DNA from 2 places in the Paenibacillus sp. IHBB 3054 genome. Region 2 is predicted to be linked to the other one. Evidence: riboswitches for the same ligand, from Rfam matches in the RefSeq annotation. Region 2 holds a riboswitch; the other holds the start of a gene.
The links. A riboswitch is a leader RNA that binds a small molecule or an ion and turns the genes downstream of it on or off. The one in region 2 is predicted to bind cyclic di-AMP.
Positions count from the first base shown of each region.

Region 1: linked by a shared signal. The riboswitch ahead of ACQ76X_RS18680 (hypothetical protein) and the one ahead of ACQ76X_RS32580 (C40 family peptidase) in region 2 are both predicted to bind cyclic di-AMP.

Region 1 is NZ_JBOFBG010000017.1:27,576-31,986, forward strand. It holds gene ACQ76X_RS18670 (hypothetical protein) at 696-884, shown strand; gene ACQ76X_RS18675 (hypothetical protein) at 1,006-1,458, opposite strand; gene ACQ76X_RS18680 (hypothetical protein) at 1,487-1,996, opposite strand; cyclic di-AMP (ydaO/yuaA leader) riboswitch at 2,121-2,303, opposite strand; cyclic di-AMP (ydaO/yuaA leader) riboswitch at 2,724-2,912, shown strand; gene ACQ76X_RS18685 (hypothetical protein) at 3,019-3,435, shown strand; gene ACQ76X_RS18690 (glutaredoxin family protein) at 3,533-3,775, opposite strand; gene ytxJ (bacillithiol system redox-active protein YtxJ) at 3,772-4,098, opposite strand; gene ACQ76X_RS18700 (SDR family NAD(P)-dependent oxidoreductase) at 4,294-4,411, shown strand, end outside.
Region 2 is NZ_JBOFBG010000052.1:16,331-20,741, forward strand. It holds gene ACQ76X_RS32565 (4a-hydroxytetrahydrobiopterin dehydratase) at 132-419, shown strand; gene ACQ76X_RS32570 (c-type cytochrome) at 524-880, opposite strand; gene ACQ76X_RS32575 (GNAT family N-acetyltransferase) at 987-1,493, opposite strand; gene ACQ76X_RS32580 (C40 family peptidase) at 1,727-2,218, opposite strand; cyclic di-AMP (ydaO/yuaA leader) riboswitch at 2,224-2,366, opposite strand; gene ACQ76X_RS32585 (C40 family peptidase) at 2,752-3,180, opposite strand; cyclic di-AMP (ydaO/yuaA leader) riboswitch at 3,238-3,376, opposite strand; gene ACQ76X_RS32590 (hypothetical protein) at 3,597-4,411, opposite strand, start outside.

The sequences.
Region 1 (4,411 bases), on a different contig from region 2:
ACCCCTGTTTATTCTCTTTTGCGGACCCAGACGACCTTATCTGCTCTGCATTCTATCTAAAAACGGCCATCAGGGGGGAATAACTGCGCTGGAGTCCGTTTTCCTACTGTAACGGGCTAAAAGCCCCAAATAAGTGCAACTCGGTCCGTTCGCACTCAGAGCCAGGAATACACTTTCCGGACGCACACACGCCTTCGGAAGAAGAGCGAATTCTCTGAAACACCGAAACGTAAGCCTCCACCAAAAAAACTACCTAGTGGCGAAATGCCTTTCTCCGCGTGTGGTCAGAAAATAGTACTGTACCCATGATTCCTTAGGGCATACAGCAGCAGGTTTTGGCGGGGAAGCGGTTTGAAGACACGCCCTAATGAAAGTGTGAATTATCCTATTGTTGGACAATGCGTGTCCTGATCCTGTAAACGTACATTTTTTATGGAAATAAGAGTAAAGGAAATGTGAATAAGTGGATAATGATCAATTGAATTATAAATAATACGTTGCGCGTTAAGAGAATGAATCAGGATCTTGTCCGACAAACACCCAGTATATCAAGGGTTTATTTGGAGATTTGAGTTGCGAAAATTGAGTGAGTTATTAATGGGATTTTATTGGTGTTTTTGACACGACTTCAGTTCAGAGCCAAACTGGATCAGTGGAGGTTTATGGTGTATGTTATTTAATAAGGAGTGGTAATCTTGAAAAAAAACAATCAAATCCCCGCGATGCTCGCAGCTTCAATTCTGCTGATTCTGCTCAGCAGCATGCTTAAGCCGGAGGGCTCTACTCTGCTGGGTGTGCTGCAGACGTTAATGCTCGGAGTGGGCTTGCTGGGCTGCTGTACAGCGGCCTGGAGATTCGCCAAAGGCGGCAAGGGCAAGAGCTGAGTATAAATAGAAAAGGCCGCGGCACTATGCTGCGGCTTTTTCGTGCGCTTCGACAAGTTGCCCATTACATCAGCGGAGATAAGAGAGGGGTCCACAGTGGTTCTTTAATCTATGTGAGCAGCTATACAACAAATAAGTTTGCTTCAGGCCGCAACGTTTCCAACCGGCACATTTGCTCGCGCACATGTCTCAGCCGGGTTTTCAGCACAGGCACGCTTTGCTCAAGAATGGTGCTGATTGCCGGCAGGGGCAGCAGCATTCCGTACCATAACACCTGCACAATCTGATCCTCCCAGGCTAATCCATTGGAAACAAAGAGGCTGCACTCCTCCGCAGCCCGGGAGCACTGCTGAATGCACTCCCGGTAGGCAACCAGAGAGAAAGGCTGCGGGATGAAATCATCATGAAGGTACCGGGTATAAAGCTCAGTGAAGGTCTTCATCGCAGTCTTTTCCGCAACGGCACCCTCTCCCAGCAGCAGACTGGTGAGTGCATAAATATTTCCGGTGTTCTTTTGGACATATTCCGCAAACTCGCTGGCAGCTGTCCATTCCGGGGATAATGGGTCTGGCATGTCTTCACGTTCCTTCCTGAATAAGAAGTTATAAGATGGAGAAATAAGCGATGGATCTGTCCATTAGCTCGGCTATGTCCGGTTCCTGCCAGCTGCCTTTATGCAGCAGGGAACTTGAAGGTTTATAGTACATCCGTCTGAAGGGGGGCGTACCGCCGGCCCCAGCTGTACGGGAATAGGGGACCATCTGCAGATGTGACGTGACGACCTTGCCTTGCAGCTTGGCTTTTAAATCCAGCAGGGCCGTTTGCACGATTTCTTGCTGACCCGGCTCCCACTGCGCACCTAGCTGCTGTACAATTTCGATGGCTTCTTCCAGCCTGTGATTGCGTATACTTCTCAGGAAGCTGCTCCATTTAATGACGTCAAAATGATCGCCTTCCGCAGACAGTATCCCCGCTCCCCAGCTGCACCCAGCCTTGCACGTAAGCTTCAGCACACCATACCGGCACTTGCCGGATGACTCCGTGGCATGATGGAATGGCCAGGGGGCATCGAATACAAACACTTCTATACGTAACAGCCTGCGCTGGTTCATTTCGTTTTCCCTCCTACCCATTTATAAGCTGCAGACTCCGCACAAAAAACCGCAGCAGAGGAGGACCTCTGCTGCGGTTTTGGTACAGGCTTAAATACACCTGGCGCAAAAACGTGGCGGATCAAGGTTCTCTCTAGTCGCTTACGGGGTTAGCTGTCGGATTCGGACGGTGAGAGTCGCCCTACCTAATGAGACCACAGTCTCCTTCGGATTCACCCCAAGAAAGATTCTTATCTTCCAGTTAAGGCCCTGCGGGCCTGATGGTTCCCCCGTTTCCCGCATTGCGGGAATTCAGCGTTCATATCGCATTTCATGCATTGGATTCAAACCGAATCATACCTTTTCGCATGAGCTTTGTAAAAAGAAAAAAACATTCTTCTGAGCCGATTTTCAGGGGATTCTGGCAAAAGAAACGATAAGAAGTGCTAAAAGGGTGTTTATCAACGCTTTTCGGCTTTTTATCTCGTGCATACGACTGCTTTTGAATTAGGGTGATCAGAGCACAAAAGGCAATTTGCTCAACATCGGGTGAATAAAATCACAACGCTGAATGCTTTTTCGCAAATCGTTGATAAGCCGAGTAAATAAGAGGAATGATGAGATTGAGGCTTAAGTAAGCGCTACCTGATCTGGATTGGGTTTACTAAATGCATTATTTTGGCAGGTTTGGCGGTTTACAAGGTAGTGATTGCCAGAGTATGATTACTTCTGTTTACTACACAATCGAATACGCAGTCCGCTTAATTTCCGTTATGGAAAGCGGGGGAACCAACAATCGGCAGCCGATGTGAGAGTCGGAGCCGGTTATGGGGTGAATCCTGTGAAAGTGCGAGAGAATGCTCGCATGGATACAGGTAGGGCGACTCTCACTGCCCGAATCCGACAGCTAACCTCGTAAGCGTATTAGAGAGGATGAGCACAATGTGACCGCTAATTGGACCACAGAGGGAATTCCTTTGTGGTTTTTTGCTGTGTTCGTACGGGCAAATGAAAGGAAGTCCTAAGCCGGAGGAGAGGAAGATATGGCGAATTCGGAAGAATATGTACTCATTAACGCTCCGACTAAAGCGGGGGAGCATTTTATCAAAATCTTAAAGTTTAGAGGCTACAAGATCGCAGGAATCGCCAACAATGCGGCGGAGAAGCGGCGTCTGGAGGAGCTGGGAATCGAGGTCAATCTTGTGGTGGATACACATCATCAGAATACATGGTTCCGCCCCTCTTTTCCGGTAGGCAGAGTATTTCTGTTCGAGAGCAGTGTGACCTTATGCTGCCGGTATATCCAGATGTGCCGGACCTGGACGACAAAGCCAATATACGTAATTACGACTTCGATGAATCCCAGACTGGTCTATAAAGGACTTGGAGCGGATTCCGTCATCTATTCCCACAGCGGAAATGTCTCTTTTCTGGCGGATGTCTCAACGAATCCAGGATAAGGCCAAATAAAAGGGCAAATAAAAGGCATCCCCTGGACAGAGGTCCAAGGAGATGCCTTTTTCAAAATATAAGCATTTATATGCCTCACGCTATGAATTATTCAGCGGTTGCTCCAATAAGCTCCTTAAGTTCGGAAACGTTGAAGCCTTTGACTGCGCGGCCTTCGTACACAGTAACAGGCACACCCATGAAGCCCAGCTTCTCGACTTCTTCCTGATACACTGTACTTGTCATAACATCACGCACCTCGAAGCTAACGTCTTGCTCGGTCAGCCACTGTTTCACTTGATTACAGTCGCTGCATCCTGTGGTGGAATAGACAATTACCGGCTGGCTCATTGGCTCACAGCTGCCTTGATGGCATCCCGGGTGATTTTCCAATGGGAGGTGTTCCAACGGACTTCGCCGTCTTCCAACAGGAAGATCTGCGGAGATTCATGCTTGATCCCGAAATCTTCGGCAATCTGATTGGATAGCGGACGGTCTTCAATCACATGGACAATGGCAGCAGGAGTCTCGGAGCCTTGCGTATAGGCTGTGAATTCCTCGTTGGCCTTGGCGCTGATCGGGCAGGTAGTGCTATGCTTGAAAAGCAGTTTTTTACCTGGTTGCGCAACATATTGCTGCAGTTCTTCCAGAGTATGAAGTTGTTGGATAGACATCGGTATCTCACCTTCCTATAAGTACTTGTAACTACGATTGTAACATAGTTCAAAATTAAATCAAAAGGAAGTTAGAGCACCCCTTTCAGCGGAATTACAGTCCCATGAAGGACGTTGAAAAAACGTGACTGCCATGCTAATGTGAGAGAGGTGCTGCGTGTATCCTGAAGAATCGTAAAGGGTGTGTCCATAATCATGAAAAGGGTTGCTTTTGTTACCGGTGCTGACCGTGGTTTAGGTTTTTTTCTGGCAAGCTGGCTTCTAGAGAACAAATATTCCGTATTTGCCGGTCAGTATATGAAGGAGTCGGAAT
Region 2 (4,411 bases):
TAAACCGAAAAAAAGCCTTCATCCTGGCGCATCCCTTGGACTTTACCGAAGCTGAGGGATGTTTTGTTTAAAGGATATGGGGAGCTGGGCTGTACGGACTTTACGGCTAACTTAGTAAGGGAGGAAACAAATTGCATTTTACGGAGGAAGAGCTGCGTGAGCAGGTAAGTAAGCTGGAGGGCTGGAAGCTGGAGCCGAATATGATGGTGCGCAAATATATGTTTAATGAATATATGAAGGGTATCGCCTTTGTGGATGAGGTGGCTGCGATCTCGGAAGCCTTCGATCATCATCCGCATATCACAATTGATTACAAAACGGTGATTCTGCGCTTGTCCGCAAAAGAAGAGAGCGGGCTTGCCGCGCTAGAGTTCCGCCAGGCGCATGAATTTAACGAAGCTTTCGATAAAACGCGTTAGGCGCAGGAGAAACCGACCTATCATAGGAATGGATATAAAAAATGCCCGTGCAAGGATGCTCTGAATATCCTTTGTACGGGCATTCTGTATTTTTGAGGTCAGGTTTATTTCTTCTCTGCAAGCCACATGGCGACATTCGCAATCTCTTCGGGAGCGAGCTTATCCTTGAAAGACGGCATTTGGCCGCGTCCCTTCGTAACAATGGTGTAGATTTCTTCTGCGTTATGCTGGCCGCCTTCCTGCTGCAGACTAGGGCCTAGACCGCCCTGTAGCTGATCACCGTGGCAGGTAATGCAGCTTGCCTGTACAATCGCTTCGGCGCTTGCGGCATCCAGTGTGACTTGCGGCATCGTCGGGTTATTTTCTTCGGCGACCTCTGCTTTGCCGGGTAATGTGAACAAGAGCACTACCGCAAAGGCACAGGCTGCGAAAAACAAACCGCCCATGATCCATTTCTGCATCTTCATCCGTCCCCTCCATGTAAGCTGCTTCCTACATTATATAGGATGGTGAAGCGTTATCATAGCATTTGTGTCAAAAAAGTGGACGATTTCAACACTAAAATTTTCAATTTAATGGAACGTTATGTTGTTTATCATAGACCATGCAATAAAATGGCTTATTTCCGGTTGGAGTAAGGCGTTCATAAGTATCCGTGATCGTGAAGCCGCATTTTTGGTATGTTCGGATCGCCCGCTGGTTCCAGGTCAATACTTCCAAATCAATCTCCCGCTCGGGATAACGCTTCAGTGCGGCCTGAACGATGGCTTCCATGAAAATGTGGCCAAGACCGTGTCCGCAAAGTTCGGGGCGCATTCCAATACCCAGCCTGACCACACCCTCCATCGGAAACAACTGCGCAAAGCCGCAAAGGATGCCTTGCTCGTTGACCACGGAAACATACTGGTCTCTGCGTAGCTCTGGATCGCCAAATTCAATGCCAAGCGCCTCCATTTGGGACCAAGGCATCCATTCGTAAATATTATAAGGCGTTTTGTAATTCCATGCGGCGATGTCTTCGGCATGACTGATCTCCATGGGAACCACATGGAATGTAACGGGGGAGCTAATCATAAGGCCAACGACCTCCTTTCATGGGGAGCAACAGCACTAGCTATACCTAATTATATCCATAACTGGCCTGATTCGACTCAGAAATTTTCTGAAATATTTTATGAAATGGAGGAAATTTGGGGAGATTTATGTTTTGCGGATATTGAGAGGGGTAAGTAATTTTATAGACAAAAAAAACAGGCCCCCTCCAGATTTCGGCAAAAATCATGGAAGAGAGCCCATTTTACGACAACTTATTGTACATCATCATTGTCTTGGGAATCAGAAGTAACGGATTGGTAAGCATCTGTACTCATGATCCGTTTGGCGCCAACGTAGCGGTTGACGTAGTAGCTGTCACTCATCGTGCTGATGGTTACACCACGGGAGGATGAAGCATGTGCGAATTTGCCCTCACCGACATAAACGCCGACATGGGATACACCTTTACCGCTTGTATTATAAAATACAAGATCTCCCGCTCTCAGATCGTCCCGGGAAATGGCAGTACCCATTTGGTATTGGGAACCGGATTGGTGTGGCAGATTGATACCGATCTTATCAAAAACGTACATTGTAAATCCGGAGCAATCAAAGCCGTTGGTCGATACACCGCCGGATACGTATTTACTTCCGATGGCCTTGTCGATGACTTTATCCATTTTGGAATCCGCGAAAGCGCTTCCTGCTCCGATGGTAAGCATAATGGAAAAGCTTAGTACTGCTGCTGCTAGCTTCTTCTTCAAAAGTGAATACCCCTTCCAAATGCCTACGAGGTTAGCTTAAGGGTTCGGTTGAAGGTCCCCTATGACCCCTCTGTGAATAGGAGGTCAATTCACCCAAAATCGGTTCCCCCGTTTCCCTAATGGTTAGGGAACTCGGCACGACTGTTGATTAGGATTAGCTTGTTAACCAATACATGACAAAACCTTTGTAAAACCCGATCGAATAATTACAAAAATGTTACTAAAAACTCACTGCGATAATTGTAACAAAGACTTCGCCACTTGGCAATCACTTAAAACATATTAATGCATAATATTTGCACTTTTTAAGAGTTATTTTTGCTTTTAAGGTCTTATCTTTACGCGCTGAGTAAGCTTTATCTTAGATTTGTTGGGATTTTTAGTAAAAAGGTGTTTCACAGACCTCAAATACGTGTTAAAGGTAGAATAAGGAAGATAAAAAGGAAAAACCCGGAAATGATTACGGCAATAATCAGTTTCCGGATTTCTATAAGTTACAATTATTTATTGGAGGATGAAATGCCTGAGGGATGTCAATCGTAAGCGATAGCTTTGTAAGCTGTTGTGCTCATTACTCGTTTGGCTCCAACGTAGCGGTTGGCCCAGTAGGATTGACTCATTGAACTGATAGTTACACCACGGGATGAAGAGGATTGGGCGAATTTTCCGTTGCCGACATAAATGCCGACATGGGAGACTCCATTGCCAAGGGTATTGAAGAATACCAGGTCGCCGGAACGGAGGTTATTCCGTGATACGGCGGTTCCAACGCTGAATTGTGCTTTGGAAGTGCGGGGCAAGGTAAGGCCAACATTCTTAAATACATATTTGGTGAATCCAGAACAATCAAAGCCGGCAGTGCTTATGCCTCCGGTTTTATACGTCGTTCCCAGTGTTTTTGTAATAACAGTATCCATTCTGGAGTCGGCGAAAGCGCTCCCTGCTCCAAGTGTGAGCACCATCACCAGCCCTAATGCTGCTGCGGTGCATTTCTTCTTAAAATTATGACTTCTCAAAAGATGTACTCCTTCCAAGGCCTGCGAGGTTAGCTTAAGGATTCGGTAGAAGGTTCCCCTATGACCCCTCTAAAGCGAGATCAATTCACCCAAAATATGGTTCCCCCACTTCCCGGTGCCGGGAATTTGGCGTTTTATGCACCGAAACAGTGACGTATCGACAAGGTTAAATGCTTAAAGGCACATTCATTTGCTTCAAATTAGTTTCAAAAGATTACAAAGTTGTTACTACTGGTACAGGCATCATTGTACCAGAGGATTTACAGTTTTGCAAATACCCTAAATCACGTTGTAACCAAAAGAAGAGTCCCGCCCTTTATCTGGGGCAGTGACTCTTCTATTATGCCAAGGGACTGGCGTAATTATTGTGGAAATGTTTTGCTGCACCAAAGGTGGTACTGCCCCGCTATGCTCCACATTTTGAACAGCGTTGAGGGAAGCGGTGAAAATTGCCGGAACAGCAGTGCGGGCAGACCTGGACAGAAGAGTGCGGTCACTCCGGAGAGCAGCAGCAGGAGCAGTCCGCCGGCGCCGAACAGTGCAGATATACAGGTGGAAGGGAGGATTACCCTCAGGCCAACCAGCAAGGAAGAGAACATGCCTGTTCCTCCGGTGTAGCCAAACTGCATGTACAGCAGCAGAATGCGGATCAGGTAGAAGTACAGGAGCCAGGCCAGAACATAAGGAACCAGTCGCAGCAGCAGGGTATAATCGAGAATACCGCTGAGGAGAAGCCCGTACATTTTGGGGAGAAGCCAATACAGCGGCGCTGCGGCCAGAAGCCATTCGGCTAGACTGAACAGCAGTACGGGGAGTCCGTGAAGCTTCATTCCGGGAAAAAAGAACATTCCCCGCTCCCCTTTGCGCTCCTGGTGCAGCTCATGCAGCAGCCCTGCACGGATAAAGGGGGAGCATAGCAGCCGTAGCGCTGACAGGGCCAGCAGCAGCCAGAGCCAGCGCAGCACCCCGGGATCTGTGCCCAGTGCAGTCTGTCCTTCGATATAATACAGCAATCTGCCTATTCCGCTGCCGCCGGCGTGTGTATCGGGATAACGGAGCAGCACCGGGATGAGGGCTGACCTGACGAATCTGTACAGGAAATAGCCCCAAAGCAGCCGATAGATAAAAAGCAGGATCAGAATATAAAATTGCTCTTTCATGCTGTACCAGCCGCGGG